DNA from 2 places in the Pseudobacillus sp. FSL P4-0506 genome. Region 1 is predicted to be linked to the other one. Evidence: predicted binding sites of a transcription regulator. Region 1 holds the regulator's gene; the other holds the start of a gene.

Region 1 (10,770 bases):
GCTCCTTGTAGGATGTCGGCTTGTATCCTCTCTTCACACGCAGGGATACTAAGACTAACTGGCGTTTTTTCTTCCAAAAATACGGACGTTACTTCACAGGCTAGTTCATTAGAGGAATCCGATTTGTTTTGCACTCTGATAAGTGCCTGCTGTAATGCCCCCCGTAACGCCATAGTTATATTTAAATCTGCACGCCCATACCATCCATCTTTCGTACCTACCCATACTACAGGAAAACCGGATACTTCCTTCCCTGCTCCGATAACGGGTGCTCCCTGCATTGTAGTCAATGCCTCTAAATAGAACCGGCATCTTTCATCTTCTATAAAACTTAAATGTACTGGAGAGACAGCATACTTCTGATTAAGTTGTTGCTTGTTAAGCTCCTCAGCCAAACACTTCTGTAACCCGCGGCCTACACCTTCCACAAACGATTCACCAGCTCCAACCCCGACAATTTCCTCAGATGCTACTAAAACTCCATCAACATGTTTATTTAGCGGCAGAGTCTTCACGGCCAAACCGACCATTCGCGACACATACGCTTCAATCCCAGTTAGTCCTGCTTCTCTTCGCGCCTCTTCATGAGTCAAACCCGAACAGACGATGTCTTGCATCAACTCTGCTGGTCCCTCTGACAGCGGGTCGACTACCTGAACACGACACTGAGCTAACGGAAGCTGCTTTAAATCTCCCTCCTCCCACATATGGAAGATTCCCGATTCCTCTGATGTCAACTGGTTAAAATAAAGAAGTAATTTACCTGGCTCAACTTTCTCCAAACCTGTCTGGAGTCGGTTTTCAATATCTTCAACCCATTCAGCGAATATATCGCTCGTTATAAGTGGATGAGGCAGAAACGGATGCCAGTTTCCCTCCAATGTATCCAAATTCAGAAGAAAAATCCTATTATTCTGTTCCAATCCTGTAACTCCTGTAATCTCTTTAAACAGTTCAAATACGACCACATTAGCTAACAACGATCCCGGGATGGCAGAGAAGGAAGGGAATTGCTTATCCTTGAATAAGACAGAATGGTGTAAACGACGCCAGGCTGACTCCCAACATCCCTCGGAATCCGGATGTACTAATGGCCCTGCTAAACCTACCTGCTGCAGGCATATGGCAGGGAGAAACATTTTCTTCTCTTCCCTGCAAACTTTATGAAGATGTCTAAGTTCCTCTACTTCTCCCTCCTGACTCACATACAAAATGGAATCAAAAGGCTTCACTATTTCTTGCCAACTCTCCTTCTTTTGCGGAACCTCCTTTAAGTCAACCGCTGGGTCTTTTTTTCGCGCATGTTCCACGAGTTCCTTTAGCCTCTGTCTGTTGGTGGACACCTCGTCTGTGATTAGCACTTGGATCTTAGTCAAACCCGATTCAATCAAAGAAGAAACCAATGAATTTAAAATAGGACCAGAGCCAACTGCCAGCACCTTGGCCTGACGAAAAACTTGAAAACGGGCTGCCCCAGAACCAACTAAATTGTCCACAAATTCAATTTGAGATGCATACCTTTTAAGATGATCATCCGACAATTGATGCGGAAGGTCCTGGCTTACATCACAAACATACTCATTTTCATACAGTACTTCTGCAATTTCATATACTCGATCCCGGTAGGGGCCAGGCAATTCGTTAGTCAACTGTCCTAACGTATACTCCCCATTGAACATCGGCAACAATTTTTCAACCCATTGATCGATCCCACTACCTTCGATACGGAAGGAACTTAAGTTGTTTCGAAAATACACACCTCTATTTGGTTCAGGGAGATAAAACGTGTCCCTTTTTACTTTCAGACGCATAGAAGGGTTCAAATTTGCCATCTCTATCCTCCTTACCCCTTATGAGCATAGTTGTTCATTATCACTGCCACTATCATCGTATGTACAGCAATTTGTCCGTTATGTCTTATCCTATATTGAAAGTCCCCTGCAACAATACAGGGGACTTTCTCAAAGGAAAAACTAAACGATTAACTTCCCCAGCCGCTACATCTGGAGCAAGATGAGCAACGAGAACAACTAAAGCAGTTAAAGCATCTAAAACAGTTAAAGCAATTAAAGCAGTTAAAACAGCTAAAACAGCTGAAGCATCTAAAACAGCTAGAACATCTAAAACAACTAGAGCATCGGCCAAAACTACCCAATTGTCGATCTTGGTCCGTATAGTACTGATTTTGATCCCAAGGGATTGCCTGCGTCGCTTGGAAATCACCAACATTCAAGCTTTGAAGTTCACTTTGGAAATCATTCATTTTCATTTCCTCCTCAAACAAAATTTAAATAGGTGCCAAAAACTTGAAACAGGAATAGCCGAGTTAAATCGCAAAAGAACTGTATACTGGATGGATGCATTTAGTATTTCGAGCACTCATCAACAAATTATGTAAAATACATGGGTATCGTTACTAATACAGAAGCCTAATTTTATAGAAAGGGTAAAACCGACAAATTTTGTTCATCGAATGAAATAGCTGGCTCCCATTGATCCAGATTAAAGTTAACTTACGAATCACCATTTTTCCGGAACCCTTGTTTAATAAGGCTGCGGCTTCAGCGGGAAAAGCGTTCGCCTGCAGTGAAAATCAGCAATCAAATATAACAGAAAAAGGCCCCCAGCCAAAGTAGCTGGGAGCCTTGAAAACACATAAAAATATAATCTTTCTATTCTCCTGCTTCTATCCTTTTACGTAAACTATTGGCTGATTCCTAAATCTTAGACAACCCATTTATATTTGCTAGAAATGATGGCCACCTGCAATTAAGAAAAGCGATCGAAACGAGGCGATGCAAGCCCGATTGAATATAAACGGTCGTCCCTTAAGAAAGTTGTCCGACTGAGTGTGGACAATCCACACTACTTATAATTGTTTTGCAGTGAGTCTAAATAGAAAAATGGTTTAACCTAGGAACTTCAATTAAATCCCCTTTATGTTTGGTTGTTTAAACACCGCCTAGATAGCTTTGCGTTATGTTTTGGAGAACAATTTTTCCATTCTTGCTGTATTTTTCGAATAACTCTGACAGGAGAAAAACAAACCTTTTATACTCTTCGTCATTTTTTTTCGGCGCATAGGAGGCTGATAAATTCCTTCCCACAAAACCTTCATAATCAAAAAATACATCATTTTGATACTTTTTGAACTCATACTTTCCATCCTTAAAAAAGCGATTAAACACTTCTGGAGTTTCCTCTATGCCACCGCTAAATCCTTTGAAATTTGAACAGGTCTTTTGGCAAATTTCCGCATTTTCTTTAATAATGGGGTTAGTTAAATCTCTGCTATTCCAAACAAGAGCCACCTTTGCCTTTTGTTTTAAAATCCGTTGACATTCGATTTTGAATGCTTTTTTATCAAACCAATGAAATGCCTGGGCAACAGTTACTAAATCCACACTCCTCCCTTTCACAGTTGTATGTTCAGCAGTTGCTTTTATTGATCTAAAACGAGAATATCGTTTTAACGATTGCTCAGCCATCTTTCTCATTTCATCATTTGGCTCCACTCCAATCACATTTAAACCTCTTTCCAGCAGCTGGCGGCTAAATATCCCGGTACCTGAGCCAATATCGGCCACAATCCGCTCATGGTTCAGCTGGCTAGCTGAAAACAAATAATCAATATATTCATTAGGGTAACTAGGGCGATATTTCGCATATATATCGGCCTTGTCGGTAAAAATTCCTGTTGTTTTCACAGCACTACCTTCTTCCCCGCGAGATGATGTATAGAAATAGAGACGAAATAGTATATTTCATAAAATCACCTACTCTTTTCAAGGTATTTTAGCATATTTCTTCCTTAACTAATTTGCCCGATAGCGATATAACAAAAGGAACTGCAAACGCAGTTCCTTTCTTCATTAATGCCCCTGTTTATCCATTCACAAACTAGATTTGCTGCCTTTTAATCCTCATCTTTAAAATGAGCTTCCTCTTTACTTCTTAACCGGCATATATAATACAAGGGCAGGGCTCGAGCAAATGGTGGACAGGCTTGGTCACTCGGATGATCACATCGCGAAAATTTCTATCTCCACGCCACGCAAGAAATAAAAAAGAAGCCCCCCATAAGTTCAGCGAACTCATGAGAAGCCTCTATTAAAAACCTTTATGTTAGCAAAATGTTAGCATTCCACTCTCATCTTACATAACACCCTTAACTCTCAAGGGATGAAGCGGCTTATTACATCATGCCGCCCATGCCGCCCATGTCCGGCATACCCATGCCGCCACCAGCGTTTTCTTCTGGCTTGTCAGCAACGACTGCTTCAGTTGTTAAGAACATAGAAGCAACAGATGCTGCGTTTTGAAGCGCATAGCGAGTTACTTTCGTAGGGTCAACAATACCAGTGTCGATCATGTTTACCCACTCGCCAGTTGCTGCGTTGAAGCCGATGCCTACTTCTTCGCGTTTTAAGCGATCGACAACGACAGATCCTTCAAGGCCTGCGTTGAAGGCAATTTGGCGGATTGGCTCTTCAAGCGCGCGAAGAACGATTTTCACACCAGTTGCTACATCGCCTTCTGTTTCCAATGCAGCTACTTTGTTATATACGTTTACAAGTGCTGTACCACCACCAGAAACGATTCCTTCTTCAACAGCTGCACGAGTAGCGTTCAATGCGTCTTCAATGCGAAGTTTGCGTTCTTTTAGTTCTGTTTCTGTCGCTGCTCCCACTTTGATCACAGCTACGCCGCCAGCTAATTTTGCTAAGCGCTCTTGTAATTTTTCGCGGTCGAATTCAGACGTTGTTTCGTCTAATTGAACGCGGATTTGGTTGACGCGGGCTTCGATTTGGGCAGAGTCTCCTGCTCCTTCAACGATCGTTGTGTTTTCTTTAGAAACAACTACTTTTGCTGCGCGTCCAAGTTGAGTGATATTTGCAGATTTAAGATCTAGACCTAAATCTTCAGTGATCACTTCACCGCCAGTTAATACAGCGATATCTTCAAGCATTGCTTTACGGCGATCGCCGAATCCAGGTGCTTTTACCGCTACAGCGTTGAATGTACCACGAAGTTTGTTCACTACGAGTGTAGCCAAAGCTTCGCCTTCTACGTCTTCAGCGATGATTAAAAGCGGTCTGCTTTGTTGAACTACTTGCTCAAGTACAGGAAGTACTTCTTGAATGCTTGCAATCTTCTTATCTGTGATTAAGATATATGGATTTTCAAGAACAGCTTCCATTTTATCAGAATCTGTTACCATATATGGAGAAGCGTAGCCGCGGTCGAATTGCATACCTTCTACTACGTCAAGCTCTGTAGTGAATCCTTTTGATTCTTCGATTGTGATAACGCCGTCGTTGCCAACGCGCTCCATCGCTTCAGCAATCAATTGGCCAACTTCTTCATCAGCAGATGAAATCGCTGCAACTTGTGCGATAGACTCTTTGCCCTCGATTGGCTTAGAGATTTCTTTTAATGCTTCCACAGCTGTTTGAACAGCAAGGTCCATTCCTTTACGCACGCCAACAGGGTTTGCGCCTGCTGTTACGTTTTTCAAGCCTTCGCTGATCATTGCTTGCGCAAGAACTGTCGCCGTAGTTGTACCGTCACCAGCTACGTCGTTTGTTTTGCTTGCTACTTCAGCAACAAGCTTCGCACCCATGTTTTCGAATGCATCTTCCAGTTCGATTTCTTTCGCGATTGTCACACCATCATTTGTGATAAGCGGTGAACCAAATTTTTTCTCAAGAACCACGTTGCGTCCTTTAGGTCCAAGAGTTACTTTTACGGCATCCGCCAGCTGATCTACCCCGCGAAGCATTGCGCGGCGTGCTTCTTCGCTAAATTTAATCTCTTTAGCCATATGAAAAACCTCCCTGATTATTTAAGTTATTTAAAATAGATAAGTATTTGTTAATTATTCACCTGTTACAGCAAGGATGTCGCTTTCACGAAGGATTAATAATTCTTTGCCTTCGTATTTCACCTCTGTACCAGCATATTTAGAGAAGATGATACGGTCGCCAACAGCTACTTCAAGCGCTACTCTTTCTCCGCTTTCAAGTACACGTCCGTTGCCGACTGCCACAATTTTCCCTTCTTGTGGTTTTTCTTTCGCTGAATCTGGCAATACAATGCCACTGGCTGTTTTTTCCTCTGATTCAACCAGCTCAATTACTACGCGATCACCTAGTGGTTTTAACAAGTGAAACAACCTCCTTGGAATATATGTAATGTTTTTATTTATTAGCACTCTCATATGAAGAGTGCTAACCCAATTAATATAATAAATAAAATGATTTTTTTTTGCAAGGGAGAAGTAATTTTTTTTACAAATCATTTTTTAAATGGGAGAAAATAGTGACAATCCCTTCCGTTTGAATGATCGTCTGTTTATTAGTAAAATACTCTTTAAGTACTATTAGATTTCAGCTTCTCAGGCTTTCCCTATGCTTGTATGATTATCTATTCCAGCGCCCAGTCGCTCAAAGTTCCAGCTGTGCGGCTGAACAGGCGCTTCCACTCTTAAAATAAAGGAGCTCTTTTCATTTGAAGAAGACGTATGGTTATATTTTAATCGCTTATATTTTAATGCAGCTGTTGGGGCTGGTTGCTCCTCTGCTTTTATTTAAAGCAGGGCTTGCCCTTGGAGGTGATCCGCAAACGCTGAAAAATCTTATTCCCGGCTATTGGCTGGTGTTCAGCTTCATGGTCACCCTGATTATTGTATTGCTTCTCCTTCGGAAAGATACCAGAAACAGCCGTCTTGAACGGATGACTCCACTGCCGGTGGGACCTTCCATCTTTTGGGCAGTGGCGGGCATCTTTCTCGCCTTGTTTGGCCAGCGAATTGCCGTCGCTATCGAAACGGCTTTAGGAATTAACATGGGGTCCGAAAACACAGAAACGATTATTCATATTATTGAGCTTGTCCCATTGATGATGGTTGCCACTGCCATTTTCGGTCCGATTTTAGAGGAAATCGTTTTTAGAAAGATTATTTTTGGAAGCTTGTATGAGAAGTTTCCTTTCTGGCTATCCGCTTTGATCAGCTCCGTTATTTTTGCCCTTGCTCATGCTGAACCTGAACATGTCATTCTGTACTCATCGATGGGATTCACGTTTGCTTTTCTATATGTAAAAACAAAAAGACTGCTTGTTCCTATATTCGCCCATGTGGCTATGAATTCCTTGGTCATTGTCGTGCAATATTTTTATGCGGATGAATTAGAGCGGATGATGAAAGAAACGGAAAAAATACAAAGCTTTATTACTTGGCTTTTTTAGGCTTATAGCTTTAAAATTTGGAGGAATTTAATGAAACAATCACCGTTAACGACCGGGATTTTTTATCTTATTCTCGGCGCGTTCTTTACTTATTTAGCCATTCAAGATGTCAACACGGGGGGCTTTGGCTTTTTCACTTACTTGCTCATCTTGCTGGCAACGATGGATATTGGTTCCGGCATTCGCCTGCTCTTTATGTATTGGCGCTTGAAAAGCAACGAAAAAAAATAAGGCTGTTCTCTAAAAGGCTGACTTTCGCTCTTGCGGAAGTTCGGCTCTTTTTTTGGACAGCCTTATTTTATTCTGCATTTTCCGCTTCCAGTTCGGCCTGCAATGTTTTTTTATAGCTAATCTTTGAGATCCAAATGCTGATCTCATAAAGAATAACTAATGGAATCATCACGATAATCTGTGATATCACATCCGGCGGCGTAATAAGCCCTGCTACCACTAGCAGAACAAAGTAAGCATAGCGGCGAATTTGCGCAAGAAACATAGGTGTAATAATCCCCAGCCTTGTCAAAAACATTGTAACAACCGGCAGCTGAAACAAGATGCCGAATGGAAGTGTAATTTGAAATAAGAATTGAAAATACTCGTTAATGCCAATAACCTGCTCAATTTGCAAGTTTCCGGATAACTTCATCATGAAATGAATGATATACGGAAATAAAATAAAATAAGAAAAAGCAATTCCGGCGAGAAATAGCAGCAAGGATAACGGGATGTAGCTAAGCGTTACCTTTCTCTCTTTCTCAAGCAGTCCTGGGCTTACGAATGCCCACAACTGATAAAGAATCATAGGGCTAGTCAATACAAAAGCGATGACAAAAGCCATTTGAAAATAAATCTTTATAGGATCTGTCACACGGAAAGCGTTCATTGTTAATTCCTGCGCTTCGTCCGCATGCTGCAAATAGCGGATAATCGGCTCAGCCAGAAACAAACCGGCAATCATAGTGAGGAATAAGAAAGCGATTACTATAATGAGCCGTTTCCGCAACTCGCCAATGTGTTCATATATTGTCATGTCTTGTCGACTCATTGTCATTCATCCTAACCTTACTGAGGATCCTTCTTATCCTCTGGTTTATCGTCGTCCGCCAGCCCTTTCGTGGCATTCTTAAATTCTTTCAACGTGTCGCCTGCCGCGCGTCCAAGCTCAGGGAGTTTTTTCGGTCCGAAGATTAATATTGCTGCTCCAGCAATCAATATAATACTGCCTACACTTAATCCCATTTATGCAGCACCTCCTTTCCTCCATCATAACCGATTTTTCGGCATAATTCTATTCCGACTTTTCTTCCGAGACATCCGGATAATTCTTTAAAAAATAAACTAACGATTGCAGTTCAACAGCCAGATCAATGTGATGCACTCGAATCATTGGAGGAACGTTCAGTCTCGCAGGTGTGAAATTCAAGATGCCTTTAATATTGCATTCCACAAGACGGTCTGTAATGCCTTGGGCCACAGTAGAAGGAACCGTCAAAATAGCTACTGGTACCTCCTTTGATTGTAGTTTCTCTTCCAGATTATCCAGATGATAAATTGGAACATCCCCAATCGTCTTGCCTACTTTTCCCTCATCTACATCGAAGGCTATTTGTATTTTCGTATTGTTATTCTTCATAAAGTTATAATTCAAAAAAGCGGTTCCTAAATTTCCTACCCCAATAAGAGCTACATTTGTTATTTCATCTTGATCAAGTGTTTTGCGAAAGAACGACAATAAATAGCTGACATTATAGCCGTATCCCTTCTTACCAAGTGCTCCAAAATAAGAAAAATCGCGGCGAATCGTCGCCGAATCTACTTTTACTGCTTCGCTTAATTCTGCCGATGAGACCCGCTGCTTGCCAGAAGAATGCAAGTTTTGGATAAATCTGTAATACAATGGCAGACGCTTGGCCGTCGCCTGCGGAATCCTTAATGGATCATGGTTCATATTTATACCCCCAGCGCTTGCTGTTTCCAAACTGATAACCTTTCGATTCAATCACTCCTTCCATCATACAATATTTTGCACGGCTTGTCTTTCAACTTTATTTCCTTTCTATCGCCCAGAAAGGGTGAAAGAGAATTGCCCAGGCCTATAGAATCAGCTACACTAATAAGTAGAAAACTGAGGTGAGAAGAATGATTTTACTGCAAGTACAACAGCTTACAAAATACTTCGGCGCAGAGCTCATTTTGTCGAATATTAAACTTGAAGTACAAACAAGAGACCGGATCGCTCTAGTTGGTAGAAACGGAGCAGGAAAATCCACTCTTTTAAAAATAATCGCCGGTATCCTCTCTTATGATTCCGGAAATATCTTAAAGCCGAAAGATGCGACAATCGGCTATCTTGCTCAAAACACCGGGCTGGAATCTGATTTATCAATCATGGATGAAATGCTTTCCGTCTTCTCGCATTTGCGCAGCATGGAAAAGCAGCTGCGGCATCTGGAAGAGCGAATGGCGGATCCCGCTGTTTACGGAGATGCCAGCCAATATGAAAGAGTCACCAAGGAATATGATTTGCTGCAAAATGAATTTAAAGAGTCCGGCGGCTATCAGTTCGAAGCAGATATCCGTTCGGTTTTGCATGGCTTGAACTTTCATGATTTTGACTATGAAACGAAAATCTCTACTTTAAGTGGCGGCCAAAAAACGAGGCTCGCACTGGGAAAGCTATTATTGACAAAACCCGACATTCTTATTTTGGACGAGCCGACGAACCATTTAGACATTGATACACTTTCCTGGCTGGAACAATATTTGCAGGGCTACAACGGCGCTATTTTGATCGTGTCCCATGACCGTTACTTCCTTGATAAAGTTGTAAACCAAGTATACGAAATCTCTCGGCAGCACATTAAAAAATTTCATGGGAATTACAGTAACTATTTAGAACAGAAGGCCGAACAATACGAAAAAGATATGAAGCTGTTTGAAAAGCAACAGGAGCAGGTAGCGAAGCTGGAAGACTTCATCCAGCGCAATATTGCCCGGGCTTCGACAACAAAAAGAGCCCAAAGCCGCCGCAAGCAGCTTGAACGGATGGAACGGATGGAACGTCCGGATGGCGATGAAAAATCGGCCAATATCATGTTTCAAATTGAAAAACAGAGCGGCAATGAAGTGTTAAAAGTAAACAATCTTGCTATTGGTTATGATGAAGAAAGAGTTGCCCAAAATCTCAATCTGTATATACAACGTGAAGAGAGCACGGCACTCGTCGGACCAAACGGTGCTGGTAAATCTACTTTTCTCAAAACAATTGTGGATAAACTGCGGCCATTAGCTGGAGAATTTTCTCTCGGTACTAACGTATTCATTGGCTATTATGATCAGGAACAGGCCAACTTAACTTCTAATAAAACCGTATTAAACGAATTATGGGATGACTACCCTTCCAGTGATGAGAAAGAAATACGTACAGTGCTCGGCAACTTCCTCTTTTCAGGAGATGACGTTCTAAAGCCGGTTCATGCATTAAGCGGTGGCGAAAAAGCACGGCTGGCTCTTGCCAAGCTC
Region 2 (10,770 bases), 720 kb from region 1:
ACACGGCCAAGTGTAATGTCTCCTACTGGTACAGAGATCGGCTGACCCATGTCTATTACTTCTGTATTACGCTGTAAACCGTCTGTTGAATCCATGGCAATCGTACGCACTGTATCATCGCCTAAATGGATAGCTACCTCAAGCGTTAACTCAACGGCGTCTTTATCAGCTTGTGCAGCAATTTGCACTTTTAACGCGTTATAGATCTCAGGAAGTTGGCCGCTTTCAAACTTCACGTCAACGACCGGACCCATAACTTGAAGAACGCGTCCTTTGTTCATCTCTTTCCCTCCTGTCGTAATCGCTCAATCTATCATGTTGTGATCATTCATTACATGTAATATTGTCTAGCTGCAGGCGCTTAGCGGCTAGTGGACTTCCTGCTCCTTCTTGCGATAAGTCAACATCGGATCGCTCACGCTCTTCGTGTTTCCTTTATCTCATGCGGAGCTGTCCAGTCCATACGCCGCTGGATAAGCACCTTCCGCTTTTCTGGTCTAGCTGCAGCGGCCAGCTCGTACGGCAGTTTCGGTCTCTCTGTCGGAGTCTGAAGAACGACTCCTTGTCGAGCCCTCCAACCTCCTATCGGGCTGATCAGGCCGCTTTCGCTTTTCTAGACTACTCTAACGCTGCTACGCCGCCGACAATCTCTGTAATTTCTTGTGTGATTGCCGCCTGACGTGCACGGTTGTATTGCAATGTTAATGTATCGATTAATTCTTTTGCATTGTCTGTTGCAGTTTTCATCGCAGACATCCGGGCAGCATGCTCACTGGCTTTGCCGTCAAGAAGCGCACCGAAAATCAAGCTTTCCGCATATTGCGGAAGAAGAACTTCCATAATCTCCTCAGCTGCCGGCTCAAATTCATAAGCCGTAAGCTTTTGAGAAGACGTAGCAATATCAGTTAAAGGCAGCACTTTCTTTTCTGTTACATCCTGCTGAATCGCGCTGACAAAGTGATTGTAGTACATGTAAAGCTCGTCGTACATTCCTTCTGAGAAGAAGCTGACCGCTTTGTTTGCGATATCTTTAATGTCAGAAAAAGAAGGCTGATCAGGCAAGCCGACGATGTCTAAGCCCACGTTCATTCCCCGATGAAGGAAGAAATCGCGGCCCATACGTCCAACTGCAATAATTACGTATTCATCTTTAGAAGAATGACGTTCTTTAATTTTGTTGCTGACAAGGCGAAGAATGCTGCTGTTATAAGCTCCCGCCAAACCGCGGTCAGAGGTAATAACCAAATACCCGGTTTTTTTAACGGGGCGGGAGACTAGCATCGGATGTGTTACATCTTTGCTGCCAAGAGCAATGGATGCGACCACTTCCTGAATTTTTTCCATGTAAGGAACAAATGCTTTGGCATTTGTTTCGGCACGGTTCAATTTAGAAGCGGAAACCATTTCCATCGCTTTTGTGATCTGGCTCGTCTTTTTAGTAGAAGTAATCCGAGTCTTTATGTCGCGTAACGATGCCACTGGTTCTCACCACCCTTTTTTATGTTAGAAATTTACCTAGAAAGAGGGAAGGATCATTTCGACCCACTCCCGCTTTTGACTATCTGGATAATTATTCGGACTTCGCGAACGTCTTTTTGAACTCGTTGATGGCTGCTTTCATTTCATCATCAGAAGCAAGTTCTTTCGTTGTGCGAATATGTTCTAACACGTTTGTATGGTTGTGATCTAACCAGCTTAACAGTTCATCTTCGAAACGTCGGATATCTCCTACTGGAATATCGTCTAAAAGACCGCGTGTCAACGCATAAAGAATAACTACTTGCTTTTCAACTTTAAGCGGCTTGTTCAAGTCTTGCTTTAACACTTCAACAGTACGCGCTCCACGATTTAATTTTGCTTGGGTAGCTTTATCAAGATCAGAGCCGAACTGTGCAAACGCTTCGAGTTCACGGTAAGCAGCTAAGTCCAGACGAAGAGTACCGGCTACTTTTTTCATCGCTTTAATTTGAGCGGACCCACCAACACGTGATACAGAAAGACCAGCGTTAATCGCAGGACGTACGCCTGAGAAGAACAAGTCAGACTGCAAGAAGATCTGTCCGTCAGTGATAGAGATAACGTTCGTTGGAATGTAAGCAGAGATATCGCCTGCTTGTGTTTCAACGAATGGAAGAGCTGTAATTGAACCTGCTCCTAATTCATCGTTCAATTTAGCTGCACGCTCGAGTAAACGGGAGTGCAAGTAGAAAACATCACCAGGGTAAGCTTCACGACCTGGAGGACGACGTAATAATAAGGAAAGTTCACGGTAAGCTGCCGCTTGTTTAGATAAATCATCATACACGATCAGAACATGTTTACCGTTGAACATGAACTCTTCTGCCATCGTTACTCCAGCATATGGAGCAAGGAATAGCATTGGAGCTGGTGAAGACGCGGAAGCAGTTACAACGATTGTATAATCAAGCGCTCCATGCTTACGAAGCGTTTCAACTGTTCCACGAACAGTAGATTCTTTTTGTCCAATAGCGACATAGATACAGATCATATCTTGATCTCTTTGGTTAAGAATTGTATCGATCGCTACAGTTGTTTTACCAGTTTGGCGGTCACCGATAATCAATTCACGTTGACCACGGCCAATTGGCACAAGTGCGTCAATCGCCTTAATTCCTGTTTGTAAAGGCTCATGAACAGATTTACGATCCATAACTCCTGTTGCCTTGCTTTCAATCGGACGAGTTTTTGTTGTATTAATCGGGCCAAGACCATCTACAGGCTGTCCAAGAGAGTTTACAACGCGGCCGATTAATTCTTCCCCAACAGGGACTTCCATGATGCGGCCTGTGCGACGTACTTCATCACCTTCACGAATATCTGTGTAAGGTCCAAGGATGATAATACCTACGTTGTTTTCCTCTAAGTTTTGTGCCATACCCATGACACCGTTTGAGAACTCAAGCAGTTCTCCAGCCATGACATTGTCGAGGCCATGAGCACGAGCGATACCATCACCTACGTGAATAATTGTACCGACATCGTTTACTGTAATGTCTGACTGGAAGTTCTCAATCTGCTTTTTAATCAGCGCACTGATTTCTTCAGCTTTGATGCTCATGAATTTCACCCCTCATATAATTGTAGTAGTTGTATTCGAACAAGAAACAAAATACAGATATTTTGCTTTTCATTCGTTATTTTGCTATTAATTGTTTTTCAAGCCGATCTAATTTCCCACGCAGGCTACCATCAAAAATACGGTTGCCAATGCGCACCTTTAAGCCGCCAAGTAACTGCGGATTGATGATATTCGTAATTTCCAGAGCTTGTTTGCCCACTTTCTTGGCAAATTGAGTGGAAATTTGCTTCGTCTCTTCGTCTGTTAAAGGACGTACAGACTCAACAGTTGCTTCAGCGAGACCTTGCTCTTCATGAGCTAGATTCGTATACGCATCAACTACGGCAATAATATCTCCTTCACGATGACGCGAGATTAAAAGCATTAATATGTTAGTCACATAAGTAGAAGCCTCTGAAAAAGCATTCTTTATCAGTGCTTGTTTTTCTTCAATTGTTAGCTTCGGAGAGTCAAGTAGAGGAAGCAAGTTTTTGTTTTCCTGAAAAACGGCTTTCACTACCTGCAGCTCTTCTCCGATCTGCTGAAGTTGCTGATGTTCTTTGGCAATTTTGAAAAGAGCCAGCGCATAGCGTTTTGCCACTACGGAATCACTCATCACTTTTCCCCTGCCTCTTGGATATACTCGTTAATCAGTTTTTCTTGATCTGCTACACTTAAATCTTTTTCAATTACTTTAGAAGCAATCAATACAGATAAAGAGGCTACTTGCTCACGAAGAGATGCCATTGCTTGTTCAGTCTGCTGCTCAATTTCCATCTTAGCAGACTCTTTTAAGCGCTCGGCTTCTGCACGAGCAGCCGCAATGATTTCTGCTTTTTGACTGTCGCCCACTTTCTTGGCATTCTCAATGATTTCTTGAGCTTGCTGGCGAGATGCTTTTAATTCTGCTCGAGTTTCTTCTAATAATTTATTTGCTTCAACCCGGCTTTTTTCTGCCGCGTCAATTTCTGATGCAATATGATCTTCACGCTGTTGCATGATTCCCATTAAAGGTCCCCAGGCAAACTTTTTAATCAGCGCTAGTAAAATAATAAACATGATCAATTGGAACAAAATGTCCCCGCCGTTAAAGCCGGCTGACGATCCAAGTACGAATGCGTTTGCTAACACGCCCACTTCACTCCTTTCAAGAGTTTCCCCCCCCTCCCCTTCTTGAGGAAAAGGTCTGTATAAAAAGAATGGAACTGCTTGTTACACTTCGAACATAAAGCAATGGCGAAGGTTCGCTTGGAATGATCTTCGCCATTGGAACAAAAATCCCTTAATATGTTTACCTTGTCCAGCTGTAGCGCCTAGCCGCTCGAGATCACAAGTCAATTCGGCTGCATGGCTGAAAAGCGCCATTCTGCCAAATCGCCTTATGCTTGTCGCGGCTGGACAGGCGCTTCCGCTTTTCTTACTGACCTTGAACCATGAACGCGATAACTACAGCGATGATAGGAATCGCCTCTACTAACGCTACCCCGATGAACATTGTTGTTTGAAGCATACCGCGAGCTTCTGGTTGACGAGCGATACCTTCAACTGTTCTAGATACGATAAGACCGTTACCGATACCTGCACCAAGTGCGGCTAAACCGATTGCGATTGCTGCTGCTAAAAGACCCATTTTAAAATTTCCTCCTTTAAATGTATAAATAATGTATTTGTTTAAAAATAGGTTTGTTCATTAGATGAACTGGGTATATTTTAATGGTCGCTGCTCACTTTGTGAGCAATATAAACCATTGTTAACATGGTGAAGATAAATGCCTGGATTCCACCGACAAAGACGGAGAATCCTTGCCATGCTAATGTTGGAAGGATGGCAGCTAAATGTCCGCCCACTCCTGTAGCAAGGCTTCCTGCTAGCAATCCAAGAAGGATTTCACCAGCAAAGATGTTTCCATAAAGTCGAAGGCCAAGAGTCAGCGTATTAGCAAACTCCTCTACAATTTTCAACGGGAATAAGAATCCCATTGGACGGAAGTAATCCTTTCCATACTCTGTAAAGCCCTTCATTTTAATTCCATAATAATGTGACAGAGCGACAACCATAACTGCTAATGTTAGAGTGATCACCGGGTCTGCTGTTGGAGATTTCCACCAGAGCACGCCATCTTTTACCACTGAAAATGGAAGACCAAGAAAGTTGGAAACTGCAATGTACATAAGCAGTGTAATTCCAAGAACATGGAAACGTCCTCCCGTTTTCCAGTCCATGTTACTCTTGACGATCCCTTTCACAAAGTCCATGATCCACTCAAAAAAGTTCTGCAGCCCGGTAGGCTTCATTGCCAGTTTTCTTGTGGAAATAACTGCAATTAAGAAAACGATTGCACTGGCAACAGTGATCATTAATACGTTGGCTAAGTTGAAAGTTAAAGTAAAACCGTCAAATACTTCCCAATGATATAATGGATTTTCGTGATGCAACTGTTTTCACCTCTCTTCCCCGGTTTTTCTTTTTATTAGAAAATGAATAAAAAAATCTATCATAATGACAATATAGGATGCCATTAATCCCAAAACTGTACTGATAATGTTGAAATGATCCGGATAACGAAGGGCAATGAGAGCAGCTGCGCCAGCGGATGCCATTCGTGACATCGTGCCTAGCGATTGGACTTTATTGCCGCGCTCAAGTGCGGTGTTGAAACGTTGCATCCGCTTCAACATTAACCAGTGGTTGAACAAGCTAAAAGCTGTTCCAAGAATGAGGCCGCCGAAAATCGCCTTGTAAGGCATAATTCCCCAGCAGAAAACAAAGATGGCGAGCAAATATAATAAATACTTTCGATGTCTGGAAAGTGAGTGCTGGAGTTCCCCCATAATTTATTAATCCTCCGAATTGAAGTGGTTAACCGTCTTAAGCATAGAAAAAACGCCCGCAGTTAATCCTAAGAGCAGTCCGATGATTAAAAAAAGTGGTTCAGTTTTCCATTTTTCATCAAGCCAGCGTCCGGCAAAAATCCCGATGAGAATAGATCCTGTCAACTGTGCCAAAACTGCACTGTACAAACTCATCGCCTTAAACGCACTTTTACGGCTCTTCATGTAAAACACTCCTGCCCACCGTGGGTTCTACCTAAAAAAAAAGCGTTTACGCTCAGTTCATAGTATTTGCTCTTTTCCCTTTGTAAGCATACAATAGGGGTATTTTAATGTCAACGCATACTAAAAAAAACCTCAAAAATTGTATGTTACATTTCACAAATTGATCAAAATTTAAATCTTTCCATAAGAATTACTTATCACAGGTGATAAGTAAAAAATAATTGTAAAAACATACCCTTTTCTGAATAAAAATTTCTTTTCTTTCCCTCGGAAGTTCATTTGATTTCGGCTTATTCTCCATTGCCAATCCTCAAGTCTACCAAAGATCTGCCGATTGGCCATTAAATAAAAAAAGGAACTGTCAGGGCAGTTCCTTTTTTTATTTAAGTTTCTGTTAATGATAAGCGTTGATTTGCACTCGTCTTCTACTGGCTCCCCTCCCCCACATGATGAAACTATACGAATGTAAGATGGAGGAGCCTTTGCGACTTTCGCTTCAATCAACATAGACCTTTAACAGAGCCTCTTTAAAAACGGTCCGGCTTTTGATCCGTTGCTTTAAAATGATAAAGGATCGCTTCGCAAATGCGACGGGAAGCTTCCCCATCTCCATATGGATTGGAGGCCTTAGACATTCTCTCATATTCAGCCTGATCGTTCAGCAATTCAGTCGCCATCCGATAAATGGCTTCTTCATCTACACCGGCAAGCTTTAATGTACCGGCTTTAATTCCTTCTGGACGTTCAGTGGTATCGCGAAGGACAAGAACAGGCACACCAAGAGAAGGCGCTTCTTCCTGCACGCCGCCAGAGTCAGTTAAAATCAAGTGTGCTCTCGCCGCAAAGTTATGGAAGTCGATTACGTCAAGCGGTTCGATAAGATGGATGCGCGGATCATTGCCGAGAATTTCACCAGCAATTTCACGGACGACCGGATTCATATGCATCGGGTAGACCACTTGAATATCGTCGTTTTCTTCAACGAGTCGCTTGATTGCACGGAACATGCTGCGCATCGGCTCACCAAGATTTTCACGGCGGTGAGCAGTCATTAAGACAAGGCGATCGCTGCCAAGCTTATCCAGCACTTCATTGCTGTAGCTCTCTTTCACTGTTGTTTTTAGCGCATCAATGGCTGTGTTGCCTGTTACAAAGATGGTTTCTGCTTTTTTTCCTTCATTAAGTAAGTTCTCTTCCGCTTCATCTGTAGGTGAGAAATGAAGATCAGCCATGACTCCTGTTAATTGACGGTTCATCTCCTCCGGAAACGGAGAGTATTTATTCCATGTGCGCAATCCTGCTTCAACATGGCCAACGGCAATTTGATTATAGAAAGCAGCGAGACTTGCAACAAATGTAGTCGTTGTATCTCCGTGTACGAGCACAATATCTGGCTTAACTTCTTTCATTATTCCGTCAAGCCCTTCCAATCCACGCGTCGTTACATCAATAAGTGTCTGACGATCCTTCATAATATTTAAATCGTAGTCTGGAGTGATGTTAAAGATCTCAAGCACCTGATCGAGCATTTGCCGATGCTGCGCCGTTACAGTGACAATAGATTCAAACTGCTCAGGATATTTCTGCAATTCCAGAACGAGCGGAGCCATTTTAATCGCTTCAGGGCGCGTTCCAAAAATGGTCATTACTTTAATCGGGCGGTTCATCTTCTTTGCACCTACTTCTAATTATTTTGTTCCAAACAGGCGATCGCCTGCATCTCCCAATCCTGGTACAATGTAGCCTTTTTCATTCAGCTTTTCATCCAAGGCAGCAATGTAAATATCAACATCTGGATGGATTTCCTGGATAGCCTCTACACCTTCAGGAGCCGCCACTAAGCACATAAATTTAATATTCTTTGCTCCACGCTTTTTCAAGGAATGGATCGCTTCTACTGCTGATCCTCCTGTAGCAAGCATTGGGTCTACTACGATAAAATCACGCTCTTCCACATCCGTTGGGAGCTTTACATAATATTCAACAGGCTTTAGTGTTTCCGGATCACGATATAGCCCGACATGGCCTACTTTAGCAGCCGGAATTAATTTTAAAATTCCATCTACCATGCCAATACCAGCACGGAGAATGGGAACAATGCCTAGCTTTTTGCCAGCAAGAATTTTAGCATTCGCTTCACATACCGGTGTTTGAATGGCTACTTCTTTAAGAGGCATGTCCCGTGTAATTTCAAAAGCCATCAGCGTAGCCACTTCATCTACTAATTCACGGAATTCTTTCGTTCCTGTTTCTTTGTCGCGAATAATCGTTAACTTATGCTGGATTAATGGGTGATCGAACACATATACTTTTCCCAAAATTATCGCTCCCTTATGTTAATATCTCAAATTATGCCATAAAAGCTTCCGACGGCAAAAAAATAAGCCGCACACGCAGCCATTCTTCCACTTCTTTCAGCAAGCTTCCATCTAATTTTACATAAAAAGCAGAAGAAGAACAAATGGGAAAATATAAAAAGCCCGGGAATGATACATTTCTTTCCCGGGCGGAGCCATTTAGCTGTATAAAGGATATTTTGCTGTTAAGTCAGCTACACGCTGGCTTAATTCCTTAAGCTTTTCTTCATCTTCATGGTTTTTAAGTGCTGCTCCGATAAGAGCTGCTACTTCGTCCATTGCCTCTAGATCAAAGCCACGTGAAGTGACCGCTGCTGTACCGATACGGATGCCACTTGTTACAAATGGGCTTTCCGGATCAAATGGAATCGTATTTTTATTAACCGTAATACCGATGTCATCCAATACTTTTTCCGCTACTTTACCTGTTAGGCCAAGAGTTTGCAGATCGATAAGCAGCAAGTGGTTGTCTGTACCGCCTGATACGAGATTGATGCCTTCTTTTACTAAGCCTTCTCCCAAACGCTTGGCATTGTCGATGATTTGCTGTGCATAGGTTTTGAAGCTCTCATCTAACGCTTCTCCGAAAGCTACAGCTTTCGCTGCAATGACGTGCATGAGCGGGCCACCTTGGATACCAGGGAAAATAGACTTGTCGATTTTCTTAGCAAATTCTTCTTTACAAATAATCATACCGCCGCGAGGGCCACGTAATGTTTTGTGTGTCGTTGTTGTTACAAAATCAGCGTATGGAACAGGGCTTTCATGAAGTCCAGCTGCTACAAGGCCGGCGATATGCGCCATGTCAACCATTAGATAAGCGCCTACTTCATCTGCAATCTCACGGAATTTAGCAAAGTCGATCGCACGCGGATAAGCGCTCGCTCCTGCTACAATTAACTTCGGCTTATGTTCGATTGCCTTTTGGCGAACATCGTTATAATCAATTTGCTGGTTTTCTTTGCTTACTCCGTATTCAACGAAGTTGTATTGCACACCGCTGAAGTTTACCGGGCTGCCGTGTGTTAAATGGCCACCATGAGATAAGTTCATTCCGAGAACTGTATCACCGTGCTCCAGGATAGTGAAATAAACAGCCATGTTTGCCTGAGCGCCAGAGTGAGGCTGCACATTCACGTGATCGCCGCCGAAAATTTCTTTCGCCCGGTCGCGAGCTAGATCCTCAACAACGTCAACATGCTCACAGCCGCCGTAATAACGCTTGCCCGGATAGCCTTCCGCATATTTATTGGTTAACACGGAACCTTGTGCTTCCATGACTGCCTGGCTGACAAAGTTCTCAGAAGCGATTAATTCAATTTTAGACTGCTGGCGTTTTAATTCATCTTGAATGGCTTCAAACACAGCCGTATCTTGTTCTTTAAGGATACTCATTTTCAAACCCCTTCCATTTCTAAGAATGATATATGTCTTTATGTATTGCTAATTTTTAAAATTCATTTATATTCTAACATGTTTTTGGCTTGTTTTAAATCAAATAAATATAAAAGCCGATCTTTTTTATAAAAAAAAGCCGACTTTATTATTAAAAGCCAGCTAAAACTTAACATTAACCAGAGCACTTCTCGTCGGCATTCGTTTTTTTATACACCGCTCTGACTCCTCCGATTAACTTCGGCCGGGTTCTGGCCATCGTAACATGCGCATGCCCTACTTCTTTCACACTTGTCCGCAACGGGACAGCGACATGCTTCAAATGCATGCCAATAAACGTATCGCCAATATCTATGCCTGCATCAGCTTTAATAAATTCAACGACGGCGCTATCTTTCTTTTCATTAAAGGCGTAGGTAGCCATCGATCCCCCTGCCTGACGAACTGGCACCACTGCCACTTCCTCAAGCTGCAGTCGCTGAATTTGCTCGCGGTCTACTACAAGCGCACGATTTAAATGTTCACAACATTGGAAAGCAAGATACAGTCCGTATTCATCTGCAAATGCCTGCAATTGTCGGTACACCATTTCAGCAATCTCCAGCGTGCCGGCTGTTCCAATTTTTTCTCCGGCAATTTCGGAAGTCGAACAGCCAATGACGACTATCTGTCCTTTTTGGAGACCGGCCTGTTGCTGAAACTCTTGCAACAGGCGACCGAGCTGCTGTTCCCACTCTTTAAGCTGCAACAAAGCTCATCCCTCCAGTTTATTTTTCTTCATACGCTTTAATTTTATTAAGACGGTTTTCATGTCGGCCGCCTTCATAGTCAGTTGTCAGCCATACTTTCGCAATTTCCCGGGCAAGACCCGGACCAATGACC

Evidence for each region. Region 1 encodes Rex, which represses fermentation and respiration genes when NADH is low (regulators of the CRP and FNR family bind a similar motif). Its sites were predicted from a motif close to TTGTGAAATATTTCACAA; they were not measured.
Region 2: the regulator Rex is predicted to act here: its motif matches at 6,278-6,295, upstream of MKZ02_RS04040 (AtpZ/AtpI family protein).

Annotation. Positions count from the first base shown of each region.
Region 1 covers NZ_JBBOOI010000001.1:89,611-100,380, forward strand. The annotation lists gene MKZ02_RS00385 (putative thiazole-containing bacteriocin maturation protein) at 1-1,832, opposite strand, end outside; gene MKZ02_RS00390 (heterocycloanthracin/sonorensin family bacteriocin) at 1,982-2,269, opposite strand; gene MKZ02_RS00395 (class I SAM-dependent methyltransferase) at 2,952-3,707, opposite strand; gene groL (chaperonin GroEL) at 4,196-5,824, opposite strand; gene groES (co-chaperone GroES) at 5,879-6,166, opposite strand; gene MKZ02_RS00410 (CPBP family intramembrane glutamic endopeptidase) at 6,511-7,248, shown strand; gene MKZ02_RS00415 (YdiK family protein) at 7,279-7,479, shown strand; gene tatC (twin-arginine translocase subunit TatC) at 7,547-8,293, opposite strand; gene MKZ02_RS00425 (twin-arginine translocase TatA/TatE family subunit) at 8,311-8,487, opposite strand; gene MKZ02_RS00430 (redox-sensing transcriptional repressor Rex) at 8,537-9,196, opposite strand; gene MKZ02_RS00435 (ABC-F family ATP-binding cassette domain-containing protein) at 9,388-10,770, shown strand, end outside.
Region 2 covers NZ_JBBOOI010000001.1:811,246-822,015, reverse strand. The annotation lists gene atpD (F0F1 ATP synthase subunit beta) at 1-281, opposite strand, end outside; gene atpG (ATP synthase F1 subunit gamma) at 619-1,479, opposite strand; gene atpA (F0F1 ATP synthase subunit alpha) at 1,571-3,079, opposite strand; gene MKZ02_RS04065 (F0F1 ATP synthase subunit delta) at 3,156-3,695, opposite strand; gene MKZ02_RS04060 (F0F1 ATP synthase subunit B) at 3,695-4,210, opposite strand; gene atpE (F0F1 ATP synthase subunit C) at 4,497-4,709, opposite strand; gene atpB (F0F1 ATP synthase subunit A) at 4,790-5,515, opposite strand; gene MKZ02_RS04045 (ATP synthase subunit I) at 5,522-5,911, opposite strand; gene MKZ02_RS04040 (AtpZ/AtpI family protein) at 5,918-6,136, opposite strand; gene wecB (non-hydrolyzing UDP-N-acetylglucosamine 2-epimerase) at 6,664-7,803, opposite strand; gene upp (uracil phosphoribosyltransferase) at 7,825-8,454, opposite strand; gene glyA (serine hydroxymethyltransferase) at 8,653-9,888, opposite strand; gene MKZ02_RS04020 (TIGR01440 family protein) at 10,064-10,639, opposite strand; gene rpiB (ribose 5-phosphate isomerase B) at 10,656-10,770, opposite strand, start outside.